Regions from separate parts of the Paenibacillus sp. FSL H3-0329 genome, predicted to be linked through region 2. Evidence: riboswitches for the same ligand, from Rfam matches in the RefSeq annotation. Region 2 holds a riboswitch; the other holds the start of a gene.

Region 1 (9,391 bases), 440 kb from region 2:
GAGCTTGAAGCATGGATATTACCGCAATAATCGGCCTAGTGGCCGGACTGGCTGCGCTAATCGGCGGCTACCTCTGGGAAGGCGGAAGCCTTTCCGGACTGCTGCAGCTTAATGCAGCTTTGATTGTATTTGGAGGTACGATTGCCGCCGTAATGATCAGCTTCCCGGCAGCTAAGCTACGCTCCATTCCCACCGCTCTGCGCATGGCTTTTGGCCGCAATCCTGAACGTGATGAAGAGAAGGCAGAAGAGCTTATCGCAATGGCCACAGTGGCCCGCCGCGGCGGCGTTTTAATGCTCGAAAAACAAGCGGAAGCACATCCCGATTCCTTTACGCGCGAAGGACTGCTGCTTATCGTCGATGGCACTGACCCTGAGCAGGTAAGACAGATTTTGGAATTGGAAATGGATGCGAAAGAATTGAAGCATGAAAGCTACGCCAAGATTTTTGAAGCCGCTGGCGGATATGCTCCAACGATGGGGATCATCGGTACAGTTATGGGACTCATTAGGGTACTGGGCAACCTTACAGACCCATCAAATCTAGGTACCTCTATCGCAGTAGCGTTCACTGCAACACTGTACGGAGTAGCCATCGCTAATCTAATATTTTTACCCATTGCTTCCAAAATCAAATCCCGCAGCCAAAGTGAGCTGCATAGCATGGAGATGCTGCTAGTAGGCATTCTTTCTCTACAAAACGGGGATCATCCGTTGCTGGTGCGTAAAAAACTGAACTCCTTCATTTCAGACACCACCACAGATGACCGTGCAGAAGCAAGAGGTTTTATATGAGACAAAGAGACCGGCGCAAACGGCGGGTAGAGAATCGAGAAAGCCGTGATCGTTGGATGATTACTTACGCAGATCTAATTACGCTTTTACTTATATTTTTCGTTATATTGTATGCGATGAGCAGCCTGGACACTGACAAATACAATATCGTAACCGGCTCTTTATCCCAGACTTTCAAGTCGAGCAGCACTGTTCTTGAAGGCGGAGATGGTATTTTAGATGCTGGAAAGACCCCCGACAACAAACCAGAGAGTACAGATGGGAATGGGAACGCAACTGCAAAACCAAATGACGGTTCTGATAAACAAACGGAGAATGAAACACCTTCAGCACGGGAGTTGGCTTTTCGAGAACAAGAGGCGAAGCTTGCTGAGTTAATGGGTGTGATCACCCACTATGTGGAGGAGAATAATCTCGGTGAACAAATATTTGTAGCCGACAAACCGCAGGGCATAGAAATCACGCTCAGCGACCGTTTTCTTTTTGATGTGGGTAAAGCAGATGTGAAGTCACCAGCCCTTCCTGCTCTTCAGCAGTTGTCTGGCTTATTCAAAGATATCGGGGCAACGATCAGCATTGAAGGACATACGGATAATACACCAGTGTCATCAGCTTCCCGTTATAACGACAATTGGGAGCTATCGGGTGCTCGTGCGCTTTCTGTGCTGCGCTTTTTCTTAGATAATGAAGGACTGAACCCGGACACTTTTCAATATGCAGGTTATGCCGATACCCGACCAACAGCAGATAATACTACGGTAGCAGGCAAACAAAAAAATCGACGCGTAGAGATCATTGTACTTCGACAGCTTCAAGAGGTGGAATAAAATATAGTTGTTTGTGCTCAGAGCTAAGTTCGGCGGCTAAGGCCATTTCAATTGCCACATTGACCAACAAAGGGGTTTCACCTAATTTAATTAGGGAAAACCTCCCTGATTATTCACCTATTATCGTATCCAATCGCGGAATGAGGGAATTACTCCCTGATTATTACTCTTTTTAGTCTGAAATAGTGGTTTTACCGAGATGATTAGGGAGGAATTGCCTAAAACCCTAACTCTCAAGCTATAATCGTCTAAAATGAGGGAGGTTTTCCCTAATTCCATACTCCACTAGACCCTCAAACCACTCGATTGAGTTTACGAATACTCGCACAATCTACATAAGAAACACAAACAGCAAGTCCCCAAATCACAGAAACTTGCTGCTAAAAACATCACACTTGATCAGACTATTTCCCGTCCCCAATTTCCAATTATTCAGCAACTAACGCGCTATAACCGGCTGCATCTAACAGACCTTTTACAGCATCAGCATATTCTCCATCAACTTCAATCTCAAAAATCCAACCCCCGCCATATGGCTGATCATTGATAAGCTCCGGACTAGCTTCTAATCCATCATTCACCTTGGTAACCGTCCCAGAGACGGGCGAATACAATTCCGATACCGTCTTAACGGATTCGATACTGCCTACGCTGTCACCGGCCGAAATGGTTGATCCTACCTCAGGAAACTCAACAAATACGATGTCGCCTAATAAATGCTGAGCATGGTCCGTAATCCCAACACGTACTACTCGTCCTTCTACTTGCTGTGCCCATTCATGCTCTTCGCTGTAAAGAAGGTTGTCTAATACTTCACTCATTTCAAGCCGCCTCATTTCCAATTTGGAGTTCTAAATTTAGTTATAGCCTAAGTTATCCCGGCTCACAATGTCAATATTACTAACAGGAAATTTAAATTTGTCATTTTTTCGACGTTTTCTTGTTGACAGCGCCCGACTATACCCGTTTAATGGAGACATACAAGAAGAAATGACGTTGTCGTCTTTTTATAGACAATAACCGTTTCTCGGAGAAATATAAGGATAATGTTTAATGTGAACCATATACTTTCTTATATTTGAAATAAATATAGTTGCGGATGATGGCATAGGGAGAGACTGTCTCACTTGAAGACGGCGCCGAAGGAGTAAGCCCTAACAGGGGTGAATCTCTCAGGCAAAAGGACCTTTGTCGGACGTATCTCTGGAGAGCATCAGACGCAAGGCTAGATGCGTCAGATCACCAACGGGGAAACCTGCAAGCTAGTTACGGCAGGGTAACTCTCAGGTACAAAGGACAGAGCAGAAAGCGATTTGTGCATTTATGCATGATTGCTTCTGCCTGTCCTTTTTTCGTATGTAATCAGATCAAGGGGAGTGACGACATGGATGCTTTGAGAAGAACACCTTTTTATGATCTCTATTCCGCTTATGCGGAATCCAGATGCATTGACTTCGGTGGCTGGGAGCTGCCAGTACAGTTTACAGGTATCGTAAAAGAGCATGAAGCCGTTCGCCAGCAGGCTGGGCTGTTCGATGTCTCGCATATGGGTGAATTCATGGTGATTGGGAGCGGTGCAGAAGCCTTTTTGCAAAAAATGACAACCAATGATGTCAGCCGCCTCACAGATGGTGCGGCGCAATATACGCTGCTCTGTTATCCAAATGGCGGAGTTGTCGACGATCTACTCGTGTATCGCCTAAGCGAAGGGCATTATATGCTCGTCGTTAATGCCTCCAACATCGACAAAGACTTCCAGTGGCTGCAAGAGCATCTGAGCTCTGAATTCGGTGAAGTCACGCTCACTAATGTCTCTGACGAGACGCTTTTGCTCGCCTTGCAGGGTCCTCTGGCAGAGACCATTCTCGCGGAAGTTACTGATGCTCCTATTTCAACACTCAAGCCTTTCCATTTCATCGAACGCGCCACCGTTTGCGGTGTAGAGGTACTTATCTCCCGTACGGGTTATACCGGTGAAGATGGCTTCGAGATCTACGCTCCGCTGGAAGGTGCAGAAACGTTATGGAACGGACTGCTTGCAGCAGGCGCGCCCCACGGATTAACACCTGCTGGACTGGGTGCACGGGATACCCTGCGTTTTGAGGCAAAATTACCACTGTACGGTCAGGAGCTATCCGCTGACATCACCCCGCTTGAAGCAGGAGTACAGTTCTTCGTGAAGCTGGACAAAATAGACTTTATCGGACGCGATGCACTAATACAGCAAAAAGAAACTGGGATTCCCCGTCGCCTTGTCGGCCTAGAAATGATTGATCGAGGCATTCCACGCTCCCATTATCCTGTTTGGGCAGATGGGGTTAAGATTGGTGAGGTCACAACCGGAACACAGTCCCCTACGCTGAAACGCAACCTGGGGTTGGCTTTGATTGATGCTGCTTACAGTGAAATAGGCACAGAGGTTTACGTAGAGATACGCGGCAAGCAGCTTAAGGCTGTAGTGATTAAGGCCCCTTTTTACAAGTATAAACGCCTTTAGCGTCCATATAAGGACGGTGAGCTTTTAAGCGAGAAATAGAAGGATAAAGTATAGCGTGAAAATTGTACTTTCTTATATTTAAAAAAAGCCAAGGAGTGAAACCTTAATGAAGCACCGTTATCTGCCCATGACAGAACAGGACCGCGTAGAGATGATGGAGGCCGTCGGGATTCAGTCTATAGATGAGCTGTTCTCCGATATTCCTGAAGCGGTACGTTACCAAGGCACTATGCCGATGTCTGAACCACTCGATGAATACGCCCTGCTGCGCCACATGAAAGGTTTGGCTGACCAAAATGCCGACTTTGATTCTCACGCCAGCTTCCTCGGCGCCGGATTATACGATCATCACATCCCTGTGGTCATCAACCATGTCATTTCCCGTTCTGAATTCTACACTGCCTACACTCCTTATCAACCGGAGATCAGCCAAGGTGAGCTGCAAGCGATCTTCGAATTCCAATCCTACATTTGCGAACTAACCGGTATGAAAGTTGCCAATGCCAGTATGTATGATGGCGCTACAGCTTTATCCGAAGCAGCGGTTCTCGCGGCTGGTGCTACCAAACGCAAAAAATTAATCGTCTCCCGTACCGTTCATCCTGAGGCTCGCCAAGTGCTATGTACTTCGGCTAATGCTTGGGGTCTGGAGGTGGTGGAGATTGACTATAAAGACGGTGTTACCGATCAAGCTAAACTCGCTGAAGCTATCGATGGAGATACTGCCGCAGTGCTTATTCAATCGCCTAACTTCTTCGGCAGCATCGAGGATCTTCGCTCGGTTGAGCCGCTGATTCACGCGGTTAAAGGTCTTCTTGTAGTCAGCGCGAACCCAATAGCTCTAGGTGTACTTGAAACTCCGGGCAAACTTGGAGCCGACATCGTAGTGGGTGATGCTCAGCCACTTGGTATTCCAGCTTCTCTCGGGGGTCCAACTTGCGGATTCTTTGCCGTAGCTGATCACCTGATGCGCCGCATGCCAGGCCGGATCGTTGGCCAAACGGTAGACCGTAACGGTAAACGTGGCTTCGTTCTTACACTTCAAGCGCGTGAGCAGCATATTCGTCGTGAAAAAGCGACATCGAATATCTGCTCCAATCAGGCGCTGCTGGCTCTCTGCGCATCCGTCTACTTGTCCGTTATGGGCAAAGAAGGCATGCGTGAAGTAGGCGAGCTAAATATTCGCAAAAGCCATTACGCTGCTAATAAACTCAGCGGACTAACAGGTGCTGAACTTGCCTTCTCCTCCCCATTCTTTAACGAATTTGTCGTGAAGCTTCCTGAAGGCAGCAGTGTGGCCTCTATTAATTCGAAGCTGCTGAAGGAAGGTTATCTTGGGGGTTATGATCTGGGTCGTGATTATCCTGAACTTGCTGGACATATGCTGGTTGCCGTAACGGAAAAAAGAAGCAAAACCGAAATCGACCAATTCGCTAGCGCACTGGAGGGCTGTTTATGAAACCGGAGCAAAGTCTAATTTTTGAATTAAGCCGTCCGGGCCGTTCGGCCTATTCTTTGCCACTATGCGATGTGCCGCAGGAAGAAACCTTGGAATCCCTAATTCCATCGGATTTACTCCGTAGCGAACCCGTCGTACTTCCAGAAGTATCGGAAGTGGATGTCATTCGTCACTACACTTCTCTTTCACGTCGCAACTTTGGTGTAGACAATGGCTTCTATCCACTCGGTTCATGCACGATGAAATACAATCCGAAGATTAACGAAGATGTTGCCCGCTTCTCCGGCTTCGCCAAAATTCATCCCTACCAACCGGAAGAAAGTATTCAAGGCGCACTGGAATTAATGTATACCCTACAAAATGATCTGTCCGCGCTGACGGGCATGGATGCAGTATCCTTACAGCCTGCCGCAGGTGCTCATGGTGAATGGACCGGCCTCATGATGATCCGCGCCTACCATGAAAGTCGCGGCGAGACGCGTACTAAGGTTATCGTGCCGGATTCCTCGCACGGAACCAATCCTGCTAGTGCCTCAGCAGCAGGACTTGAAACGATCACGATCCCTTCCACAGATAAAGGAATGGTTGATCTTGAAGCACTGAAGGCAGCCGTCGGTAGCGACACAGCCGCACTGATGCTGACTAACCCAAGCACACTCGGCTTGTTCGAGACCCAAATTGTCGAGATTGCTGAGATCGTGCATGAAGCAGGGGGCTTACTCTATTACGATGGAGCCAACTCCAATGCCATTATGGGCATTACCCGCCCTGGCGACATGGGCTTTGACGTTGTGCATCTGAACTTGCATAAGACAATGAGCACCCCACATGGCGGTGGCGGCCCTGGAGCCGGACCAGTCGGCGTAAAATCTATCCTCATTCCATTCTTGCCACAACCTACTGTGGTAAAGAATGAAGATAGCAGCTTCTCACTTCACTTCGGTGGTCCTGAATCTATTGGACGCGTGAAAGCTTTTTATGGAAACTTTGGTATTCTGGTTCGTGCCTATGCCTATATCCGGACCTATGGTCCAGACGGACTGCGTGAGGTATCCGAAAATGCTGTGCTGAATGCGAACTATATGATGCACCGTCTGGCGCCGTATTTTGAAATCCCATATCCGGGTGTATGTAAGCATGAATTCGTGATGTCCGGCAAAAACCTCAAGCAATATGGCGTGCGCACCTTAGACGTTGCTAAACGATTGCTCGACTTCGGCTACCACCCGCCAACCGTGTACTTCCCTCTGACTGTTGAGGAATGCATGATGATCGAGCCGACGGAAACCGAAAGTAAAGAAACGCTCGACGGCTTCATCGATACGATGATTCAGATTGTGAAAGAAGCGCAGGAGACACCAGAAATTGTAATCAACGCACCGCATACCACAGAGATTAGCCGTTTGGATGAGACACAGGCTGCGCGTAAGCCAGTTTTGAATTGTTCTTGCGGTTAAGTACTTATCAAAAAAATGTTCTAGACAGATAAAAGCCATCCTCCGTTGTTGATTAATTTCGGAGGATGGCTTTTATATCTTATGTACAAACGAGTATTTTGATGTTTATCATCAAAATTTACAACTTAAGTATTTCTATCAATTCCCATCTCTCGCTGATATCCATCTTACTATAAATACTCTTAACGATATTCCGCACAGTCCCCTCTTTCACATTAAGGTCATTGGAAATTTGCAACGCACCTTTTCTTAGTGACCAGTGATACGCTACCTCCCTTTCTCTGGGCGATAATCGATACGAATCACACTTTTCCTGAAATCTGTACTCAATTAACTTTGGGCTTCGTTCCTTCAACTTCAGAACAATCTTTTCGGATAATTGTTTAATAAAGAGAATCGAAAAGCCAATTTGCCTCTCGGCTTCAAATGAAATGTCGATATATCCACATATACAACCATTTATCATTATAGGAGCGCATACACAATTCCACTCTTTAAACATTGGCATACTATGCTCTTCTCCACGCACTACTGCAATTGATTTAACCTCCATCGCTAGTGAAACTGCATTTACTCCAGAGAATTGCTTCGAAAGGTTAGTTCCACTCCTAATTCCAAAATGATCTACTTTCTTCTGAAACGCTTCGAAAGGAGCAACAATATTAATAATATTGCCGGCTTGATCTGTTAAGAAAAAAACAAAGGGCAATAAGAGAAATTCCGTTACTTTCGCCAATTCTGAATGTAGTACTTCAACCAATACCTCGTAGGGAACCAGCTCTTCTATAGAAAAGGATTTTTCTGTTTTGAGGTTACTCCAAGGTTGGCAAAATTCACACAAGGAATTATTAGATTTTTTATCTACATCATCTACCGTAAACCAAGCTCGTTCACATTCAAGAATATCCAAAACAAACCATTCTCCCAACTTATGGTATTAATTAAACAGAGCATAACACTCCATTCAAAAGAAAACAATGACATAAGTCGTGAGGTTTGTGTTAGATCAAAAAGATAAAAAATTGTTAAATAAAGTGGATTTATTGTAAAAAAAATATATTTTAGCACAGATTAACTCAAAAGGGAATATGTACTGAGGGATATGTATCTTAATAGATATTCTAGTTACTATAAAGTTATTAATCCACTCATCAGGGAGTTTAACAATTACGATAGGTTTGTGAAAATTCACATAGTTATGATCTTTTTTAGGAGGTGCTGAATTGTTTGAAATTCAAAAAAATCAAGAAATTTTGCTTGAAAATGTCCTTTCCGTTAGAAAGAAGATGAATCAAGAAGAATTACAAATAGAAATAGCTCAAACTGCAAAAATAATAGAAAAATATCAAGCAGTGAAAGCAGGACCCCTTATTACGAGCACATTCTCGGCGGAGATTGTTAATGGGGAATATTTAATGGACATGGAGATTATGATTCCTCTCAATAAGCCTTTTCCATCAGATCAAACTTATAAACACAAAAAAATTTTCCACTTAGTTAATGCCCTATCCTGCAGATTCATGGGGAACCCTGTTGGAGTACAAAGTACATATGAATCTATTATAAAGTACATATCAGATAAGGGACTTCAACAAATCACAGCATTTTATAATGTGTACACTTCAGATAACTCTGAAGCTTCCTTAGAAAAAATGATTATTGACATTTATGTAGGTGTAAATCCATCTATTTTATAAAAATGAGGAGCCGGCTATGAAAAAAAAAATAGTGATTTTCTGTTTTAGTATCACATTAATTTTCACTATCTTGAGTTTTATTTATTATATCGATACCTTTCAAGATACTACAATTACTGTATTAGGAACTCTTTTGATTTTGAATCTATTTATCATCAGTGAATGGAATAAGCTTAGACTGGGAAATCAAAATATTAAGCTTTGGAAGGTGTATTTTTCAGTTATTTGCTCAGGAATTATATTGATAGCCAAAATGAATAGGATTACTAATGGTCCCATATGGATACCCTTTTGTTTCACAGGATTTATCGCTCTCATATTAATTGGATTGAATTTTCTAGCCAAACACGAAAAATGAATATGGAATTAAATCAGGGATTTTCATTTGATCATTCACTCCCGATTTAATATAAATCATGATTAAAGGAGGTGACATAATGGAACTCAGTTTTAATCATAGTACGTTTGAAGAACTTGATTTATCTTCGTTGATGGATCTTAATGGTGGTGGCTGGTTAACTAAAGCAGTCGGCGTAGCCTCTTCAGTAGTGGGCGTTGGGGTTGCTGCTGCTGGAGTACCAGCAATCGCTAGTAGCTGCGCAATCTTAGGAGCAATTGCCACAGTACCAGCTCTTCCTGCATTAGGTTTAGCTGCTGCAG
Region 2 (9,391 bases):
ATTATAACAAGCAACTGGAGATCAAAATCCCTCTAAAATAATCGTTAACGCAGCTAGGAAAAGGGGATTACCTCTCCAGCCGAAGGCTTGAGGTAATCCCCTTTGTTCAATTGAAAGAAGGCTCATTATTACTGATCATTTATAGCTAAAAAGCGGATAGTAGCTGTTGTCCCCTTACCTTCAGAGCTACTATAATAAATTTCCCCGCCGTATTTTTCTACGATATTAAAGCAAATCATTAATCCTAAACCTGTTCCATTACTTTTTAATGAATAAAAAGGAGTGCCTAGCGACTTAACCTCAGCTTCCGACATCCCGCTTCCTTCATCGATGATTGTTATCTCAATAAAATTATTGTTCCTATTCGCCATAATAGAGACAGATTTACCAACTTCCGAAGCCTCTAAAGCATTTTTTATTATATTAATAAGCAGCTGCTTAAATTCAATTTTATTAATAGAAATCATGCAATCTTCTTCTACGTAGGTAACGATTTGATTATCAGATAACATTGCGTAGGAATGGAGCAATCCTGTAACACTTTCAAGTACATCCTTCACATCTACTTTTTCTAATTTTTGCTCTCCATTTGGCTTTGAAAGGGTTAGAAATTGCGAGATAATCTGTTCTACTGTGTTTAATTCATCAATCATTAATTTAAATTTTCTTTTCATAGGATCATCAAATGAAGGATCCTCATCAAAAAACTGCAAAAAACCTCTAACCACTGTCACTGGATTTCTAATTTCGTGCGCAACGGCAGCTGTTAATTGTCCAACCATCTTTAAACGCTCAGATTGCTGTAATTGTTCATAATAAAGCTGCTGTTTTTTCATCCGTTTAAATGATATTTGAAAAATGAAAAATAATAACACTTGAACCGCTATTATATTAATGAAATTGCCTAGCATATCATAATGTAAATATGTATATAAATCCCCTCTATCAATCAAGAGGATATAGCCAAATGTAACTACCATTAGTACCCCATTTATAATGAAGGAAAAATAGAACAATTTTAAATCAAAAAATAGAATAGACAGTGCAGGAATAAGACAAATGAGGATATAGGTAGTCCATGTTTGAGGATATAAAAAGAATAGCGTATAAAAATACGCAAATCCAAATAGAATGATAATCTTTCTAAAAGTATGTGTCTCATGCTCAGGGTAAATCCATAAACAAACCGTTAGAAACGCCACACATAAAAAATGAATGATATAACCAAAATCAATCCCATCTAACTCTAGGGTAGATAGTATCAATCCAAACATCATAAGAACGATGATCATTAACATTAATATGTAATAGGTTTTTCGATTCACCCGACTGTAGAACTCTCTCATGAATTCACCACTTTTAAATTGATTTTACCATTACGATAGTTATCTTACTTGTAAACTTATTGTCGAAATAAGAATTATATCAGTTGAAATAGTAATAAACAATAACTGAAAAAAACTGTAAACTCGATGATATTATAGTTTGTAAAAAACTAAAAAACCGGGAGATACCATTTTAACAGTATCTTCCGGTTTTCTGTTTAACTTTGCATATTCTTTAAGCAAACGTCCATGTAGGAACGCTTGAAACCGGCAAGGGCTCCCTGCCCAGTCGCGGTTGAATATAACCACGGCTTCTGCGCCGGTTAAAGCTTTCCTCATAAACTAGAGAGGTGTTTCGGTCCTGATTATTTTATTATCTCTTTCCCTCTTTCTTCTATTTATCGAATACAAAACAAATAATAAAATAAACCATAAAGGCGTCAACAATAATGCCGGACGAGTTTCATCAGCAAACAGCATAATTATGAGTATGATTGCAAACAAGGCTAGAACAACATAATTCACAAAAGGTGTGAACGGTGCCTTGAATTTTGATTTGGCCTGCAATTCCGGCTTCGTCTTTTTATATCGCAAATGGCAAATTAGAACGACGCCCCAAACCCAGATGAAACAAATGGCACTAATCGTTGTCACGATGCCAAAGGCCGTCTCCGGAATCAGCTTACTCAACAAAGCCCCTACAGATAAGACAAGCGTGGATATGAATAAAGCATTACTTGGTACATGATTTTTATTAAGCTTTGCAAAGTTGGCTGGAGCCTGGTCATTTCTGCTTAGATTGTATAGAATCCGGCTTGTTGAGAACATCCCGCTGTTACAAGCAGAAGCAGCTGAAGTTAATACAACGAAATTAATAACCCCCGCGGCAATCGGAATCCCCACTAAACTAAATGTTTTAACAAAAGGACTTTCTGCCGGGTTTAGTTCTGTCCAAGCGTTGATGCATAATAAGGCAATAATAGCACCCACGTAGAAAAATAGAATTCGTAAAGGTATTTTATTAATCGCCGATGGGATAGTTTTTTCTGGATTGGATGTTTCCGCTGCTGATACCCCCACCAATTCCACACCCACAAAAGCAAACACAACCATTTGAAATGAAAGTAAGAACCCGGAAATCCCGTTTGGAAATACTCCCCCATGTGCCCAAATATTACTGAGCGCAACCGTTCCGGTAGTTGTTTTGAATCCAATCACCAGTAAAACTACCCCTATGGCAATTAACGCGAGAATAGTGATTACCTTAATTAAAGCAAACCAAAATTCCAATTCGCCAAAGCTTTTTACAGTTAATAAATTGAGTCCTAATAAAATAATTAAACAAATGACTGCGGGTATCCATTGCGGGATATCAAACCAATATTGTACATAGACCCCAACAGCTATAATATCGGCCATAGCCGTCATGATCCAGCAAAACCAATAGGTCCATCCAGTTACAAACGCCGCCCGCGGTCCAAGATAGTCTTCGGCAATGTCTGTAAAAGATTGATAACCTGCTTTTGACAACAGAAGTTCTCCCAATGCCCTCATCACAAAGAAAATAGCGATACCCACGATTAAATAAGCAAAAATGATCGATGGTCCTGCCAGCTGTATAGCTTTTCCAGATCCTAAAAATAATCCGGTACCGATGGTTCCACCAATCGCAATGAGCTGAACATGTCGATTCTCTAAATCTCTCTTTAATTCTTGTGCTGCCATTTCGAACTCCCCCTTATGTGAAAAAAATAACAAGTGAAAATGATAACAAAAAAGAGATTGGATACGCTCCAATCTCTTAGGTATAAGAATAATAAATAAAATACATTTATTTATTCTGACGATGATCAGAATAACAAATGAATTATCTAGTACTCTTCTGTCCTTTTGCCTGAGATTGTGAACCCTTCGGCGCCGGGGGATTCCCCCACGGTCTCTCCAGAAGCTGCTCCTGCTATAGTGTGATCCATAGCAATCATAGCTTGCGAATTATTTAATTTTTATGTCGCTAACTTCATTTTTAATATTTTTCAATACTAATCATTGTCAAATATTTTGTCAATAACATTAATTACCGCTTTATTATTGTTCCATTAACTTTTATTGCACACAATTAAGGGCTTGTCAGCCAAGCCCCCAATTCTTCTGTCTGCAGGCACAACCTTCAATACGCTCTCCTTAGCACTCCATGACTGACTAACACCTTACATGTTTTCGTTTGAAGCCCAGCTGCGATTTATCAACTGCCTTTTGAATATTAATTGAAGCATTCAAAATCTTGCTTTTTGCACTACCGGTATGGACTTCCACCGGACCAACTTCCTTTGCAATCTCAACCGCTTTATCATGAAGCGGCAGATAGGATACGCCCACAGTGTAGATGAAATTGTTCATTGCGTATTTCGTTCGTTCAGGGGCATCATGAATCGTATTTTTAGCAAGCTCCAACATAGCGGCCAATTTTTCTGCGGAAAATTCACTGTCCGGGCGATTTCCGAGCAGCCAGCAGTAACAGTTCCAGCCCGCCGACATTTTCAACTCTATCTCACTTGCAATCCATTTATCAGAAACCTCTTGTGCAATATCCGTCTCCGCCAACGTTACTGCCACCACAAAGTCCGATAGCATATAAAAATAAGCCCCAGCAATCCACCGCTCAAAATCCGACTCTGTCATTGCTTTAGGCTCCGCGATCACCCCGGCAAAATACATAGCGTCATAATTTCCTGTAGCATAAAGCTGCTCGGCCAAGGGTTGATTATGTTTTATTTTTCTGAAGATAGGCTTCATCTGGCCTGTGGCCACACCAAAAAGCGGTTCGTGCGCGCCATTGGATAGATATATTTTCTTGGTGCGTTCCTTGCCGAGAGCTTCAAGCTCTTGCATGACCGTTTCTAAATCCATTGTTCGCACTTCCTTTTTTATGAATATTGGCTAGGGACTCAAACTTTACTTGAATATATCATAAAAGCCCTTATAAATATCTTCTTTTATACATCAAGGTAATTTGCCCCGCTATGTATTCAGCGCTATATTGGTTGCCATCCTTAATCCACCACATAATAATCCCCAGTAGTGAGGCTGCAATAATATCAACGGAGACTACCTCCTTAGTAGAGTCAATGTTCCTCGCGTTTCTTCGTTTTTCGACAGTATTTTTTAACAGGTTGGTCAAGTGGTTTTTGAAGCCTTTATGCTCAATCAATACAGCAAAAACTTTCCGGTATTCAAAAAAATAATTTAAAAAGGTGATCAGCTGCTCCTGTTCGTTGTTGCTCTTCATTTGTAATAGCGGTTCAACCTTCATGGATAGGTCATCGAAGATTTCATGTACGATCTGGCGCAATAAATCGTTAATATCCTCATAATGCAAATAAAACGTTGCGCGATTTAGTTCCGCGCGGTTGGCGATTTTTTGGACGGTCAATTGCGAAATCTCCACATTGTCGGCCAATAATGAAAAAACAGCGTTTTTCAACATCTTTTTTGAGCGAATGGCTCGTGGGTCAACTCTTTTATGTTCAGTCATTTCATCCCTCTATTATCGTTTAAATGGCCTTTCATCAACTAATTTGCCTATTCTGTCGATTAGTCGACATTTTCAATAAAATTGCAAATAGGAATACTTTTTAAATCCTGATATGATTTATTTTATTGACACTATGTCGAAAAAGCAATGAAGAGAGGACTGCAACATGCAAGAAGACACTAAGAACATAAATAAAGGGATCTTACTAACCATCTTAATCTTTGGTTGTTTCTTATCCACACTCAATCAGACGCTTTTAAATGTCGCCTTAAGTAGTTTGATGGATGTTTTTGATGTCACAGCAACAACCGTACAATGGATTTCAACAGGATTTATGCTGATCAACGGGATTTTGATTCCGATTACGGCCTATTTAATGAAACGTTTTACAACACGGCAATTATTTATAAGTGCCATGTCATTTTTATTAATCGGTTCTATAATTTGTGCAGCAGCGCCGAGCTTTAGTCTACTCTTAATCGGACGGATGATCCAAGCTGCCGGTGCTGGCATTATAATGCCGCTCATGATGAGTGTTGTGCTCGCGATCTTCCCCGTTGAAAAACGTGGCAGCGCTATGGGACTGCTTGGGCTGGCGATGATATTCGCTCCTGCTATTGGGCCGACCCTTGCGGGATTTGTTGTCGAATACCACTCTTGGCGCTGGTTATTTATCGGGCTTATTCCACTTGTCCTCATTGTTATAGCGTTGGCGTTCAAGTATTTAGTGAATGTATCTGAGACGTCTAAGTCGAAGCTTGATGTGGTAAGTGTTCTTTTATCAACCGTCGGATTCGGCTTAATTTTATACGGCTTCAGTAGTGCAGGAAGTAAAGGCTGGGATGATGTAATCGTGATCCTAACCTTAGGGATTGGGGTCGTGGTAACAGCCGTATTCTGTCTTCGACAAATCAAATCGGATGATCCACTGCTAAACCTGTCGGTCTTCAAAAATAAAGTGTTTACGATGACATCTCTTATTAACGTATTAATCACAATGATGATGTACGCAGATATGATCTTATTGCCTATTTATCTGCAGAATGGTCGCGGGTTTACAGCATTTGATGCAGGACTACTATTGTTGCCGGGCGCACTCGTAAATGCGTTCATGTCACCCGTCACCGGTAAATTATACGACCGTTTCGGTGCAAAACCGCTGTTCATCATTGGCCTATTGTTTATTATTCCATCTATGTGGGCGGTAACAGATTTATCTGAATCGACCACGTATACTTATCTAATGATTCGTACCATAGGCCTGCGAATTGGATTAAGCTTCATTACTATGCCACTCAATACAGCCGGACTAAATGCGTTGCCCAAACAACTCGGCACTCATGGTACAGCTGTGAATAATACCGTTCGCCAAATTGCCGGGGCCATTGGTACTGCTGTCGTAATTACAATTTATACAGTGCAGGCAACCAGTCATGCAACTACACTGATGCAGAATAATCCCTCCGCTACTCCTGAGATCCTTAAATCCCTTACATCGATTCTTGGGGCAAGTGACGCCTACTACTTCATGATGATTTTATCCATTGCCGCATTTGTTATAACATTATTTATGCCCACGAAAAACAAGCTCATGATTGAAAAGAAAGCAAACCTAGTTAGCAAGGAACCTCAGTTGTAACTAGTAATTGCAGAGTAAATGAAGAAAAGCCATTCCTTAGCGGAGTGGCTTTTGTTATGAATGGCTTGCTTTGGATCATTGGAGCACGTATTCCTACGAGCATCAATATTTCCTTATCCATATCAGTATCCCCCTCTCCATATCAAATGTGTAGAATCTATTATAAAAACGAAAAAATATTTAAACTTTACACATAAGTTAATATATGGTATTTTAATAGTGTTATTAAAAGGAATATTAATCCATAATAAGGAGCTGATTCCATTCATGAAACTATCTTTAAAAAAGAGATTGATGCTTGTTGGAACCTTTGTTTCAGTCTTTCTTTTTTCTTTTGTTTCCCAAGCATATGCGACTAATTTAATTGGCTACCCTACAGCTACACAAGCTAAGAATAATTGGTGCTGGGCTGCGACCAGCGTTACCATACTTCAATATTACGGAATCTCTGTAAGCCAATGTTCTTTTTATGATCATGTGAAGGGAACCTCCGGCTGTACAACAGACGAGAGTGAATCTTATGGAACTGTTCAAGAAGGCATTCATGATTATGGTGTCTCCAGTTGGAATCATACAGGAGCACTATCTTACAGCGATGTAAAAAACCAGATTGATAATGTTGGCAGTCCTATATATGTAAGCTGGAAATGGAATAGTGCTACCGGTGGCGGGCACGCAGTAGTTATCTATGGGTACGACACATATAGTGGAAATGATTGGATTCAACACATGAACCCGAGTGGGGGCACAAAAACCTCCATGTTATACACCAACATTAAAGGTGGCTCCAGCTACGATAGAACCTGGAGATGGGGACTTCATGGCTTCAACAAATATATTTAAGGAGGGCTTCCCATTAAGAAAACGCTGCTGTTAACTGTAACTTCATTCGTTTTATTTCTGACTTTTTTCTCACCTGTATGGGCTCAGACCGTAACTGAAGATGTTGTTTCTTTTGCAAATACAGAAGGATTAACATTGATTAAAGAAGGGCTATCTAAAGATCCTGAAGGGTATGGTTACAAGAATGAAGCAGAGATTAGTGAAATTACCGTAGGTCAAGGAATGCAGATTCATTTTATTGATGGTGCTAAGCTTAGGGCGGCTTCCGATAGTCTGATTGAAACGGTCACACCCCAAGACAACTGGGAGTTTCTTATTTTATCGGGCGGAATACCCAAATCTAAAATGATCATTCAAAAGGATTCAAACGGGTCCTATCAAGTTACTGAGTTTGGAGGAAATCCTAATACTTTGGCCTATGCTATTCATTCACTAGAAGCTGAGGGTGAAGTGAGTGAGCCTACACTTATCCGTGAGCGGGACGAATATATAGCTGCCTTCAAGAAAGACAATCAGGAACTAATCATCGCCCCACAACAAGCCTCATCAGCAGAAACAAAAGGACTAAGCAATATTTCGGAGCCTCAAGCACCCGGGCATTTAATTGATGTGTTACAAACGATGCAGAACGATTCTTCCGATGACGAGCAGGATGGGTCGGGAACCATTGCTTCCGCATATTATGCGGACGATAATAATCATCTAACAAGGTCTATCACCATTAGCGCCATTATTGCTCTAGTAGCGGTATTTGTGTTCTGGGCCTATCTCAGAAGACGTAAACAACCTAAATAAATGTAAAAATAAGTAGGCCGCCCTCCTTCATTGGATTGCGGCCTACTTTGATAGATAGTACCTCTAAAAAGCCTCCCTCTCCCCATATGATTAGGACATAAAGGCTGCCAAAGACCTCGTTAGCATAACACCATTTGTAATGGTATCTTGCGGCTAAACATCTCGTCCAGTACCCATGCCACTTTTATACATTTTTTCTGCTTCAATAGGACTTTCTTTTGCCGTGATATGATACGGAATTACCCGATAAACTTGAACCGGACCGCCAAATACAGCCGATCTATACTTTTCCACATGCTGCTTGGACAAGGGGCGATTATAATAACCCGGTACGTATTTATTGATCAATTCCTGAAGTACGTGTGTGGCTTCATCCAAATCTGAAATCGGTTCTGCTTGTCCAAAAATCATTACGCTCATGTAAGCTGTATCCGTTTTGGCTGGTACCGGGTCTGTAATAGTTCCGTATTCCTCACATACCGTAAAACATACCTCCGGATTATCACGCATGACCTGATTACGTCTTCCATCTCCAGCCCCGTGAATATACAGTTTCCCTTCAGTCCATACATAATTAAGTGGCACAACATAAGGGAGGTTCCCATCAACCAACCCCAGATAACCTAATCTCGTTTGGTGAAGGAACCTTTCAATCTTCTCTTGATCTAGGCATTCCCTGGTCTTGTAACGAACCGAATTCATATCGAATCTCTCCTTTTATTTAAATTGCGGATACCAGCGTTGTTACGGTAGTATATCAATGAATGGATTGCATTAAAATATCCAAAATTCGCTGTTTAGAGCAATCCATAATTCGTTTTTTATGATTGGAGTTTCTATTTGGAGGTATGTACGATGATGAAAGTAATTCGCAATGATAAGAGACCGATCTGGCAGCAATTGCTTGATCAAGCGATTCATAATATTACTAGCGGAGTCTGGGCACCAGGAGAATTACTGATTCCTACCCGCGAACTTGCGCACATCGTAGGTGTCTCCCGCTCAACTATACAGATCGTCTATGAGGAATTGTTAAGTCGAGGTTATACAGTTACCTCCCGCCGGGGAGGGACGCGAGTTAGTACGTGGAAGCAAGTCACTATGTCCACGAAGGAAATAGAAACAGAGGGCCCCACACCTCCGTCACTCTCCTTGCTAGACTCAGCTGTTGATCAATTACATGACTGGTTCAGAGGTAAAGAACAGCTAGAAGTGGATATTGATTTCAGTCCCCATGAACCCTATTTGGATGAACAA

The links. A riboswitch is a leader RNA that binds a small molecule or an ion and turns the genes downstream of it on or off. The one in region 2 is predicted to bind glycine.
Region 1: it holds a riboswitch for glycine, as region 2 does, so the genes downstream of both, gcvT (glycine cleavage system aminomethyltransferase GcvT) here and NSQ66_RS29845 (amino acid permease) in region 2, are expected to answer to the same signal.

Annotation. Positions count from the first base shown of each region.
Region 1 covers NZ_CP150150.1:6,317,298-6,326,688, forward strand. The annotation lists gene NSQ66_RS27970 (flagellar motor protein) at 12-794, shown strand; gene NSQ66_RS27975 (flagellar motor protein MotB) at 791-1,621, shown strand; gene gcvH (glycine cleavage system protein GcvH) at 2,050-2,442, opposite strand; glycine riboswitch at 2,721-2,819, shown strand; gene gcvT (glycine cleavage system aminomethyltransferase GcvT) at 3,006-4,118, shown strand; gene gcvPA (aminomethyl-transferring glycine dehydrogenase subunit GcvPA) at 4,225-5,577, shown strand; gene gcvPB (aminomethyl-transferring glycine dehydrogenase subunit GcvPB) at 5,574-7,034, shown strand; gene NSQ66_RS28000 (helix-turn-helix transcriptional regulator) at 7,153-7,944, opposite strand; gene NSQ66_RS28005 (hypothetical protein) at 8,258-8,731, shown strand; gene NSQ66_RS28010 (hypothetical protein) at 9,169-9,391, shown strand, end outside.
Region 2 covers NZ_CP150150.1:6,755,506-6,764,896, forward strand. The annotation lists gene NSQ66_RS29835 (DUF5643 domain-containing protein) at 1-41, shown strand, start outside; gene NSQ66_RS29840 (HAMP domain-containing sensor histidine kinase) at 129-1,298, opposite strand; gene NSQ66_RS29845 (amino acid permease) at 1,668-3,050, opposite strand; glycine riboswitch at 3,198-3,280, opposite strand; gene NSQ66_RS29850 (DNA alkylation repair protein) at 3,525-4,232, opposite strand; gene NSQ66_RS29855 (TetR-like C-terminal domain-containing protein) at 4,303-4,857, opposite strand; gene NSQ66_RS29860 (DHA2 family efflux MFS transporter permease subunit) at 5,024-6,496, shown strand; gene NSQ66_RS29865 (hypothetical protein) at 6,474-6,617, opposite strand; gene NSQ66_RS29870 (C39 family peptidase) at 6,764-7,339, shown strand; gene NSQ66_RS29875 (hypothetical protein) at 7,475-8,134, shown strand; gene NSQ66_RS29880 (pyridoxamine 5'-phosphate oxidase family protein) at 8,288-8,836, opposite strand; gene NSQ66_RS29885 (PLP-dependent aminotransferase family protein) at 8,990-9,391, shown strand, end outside.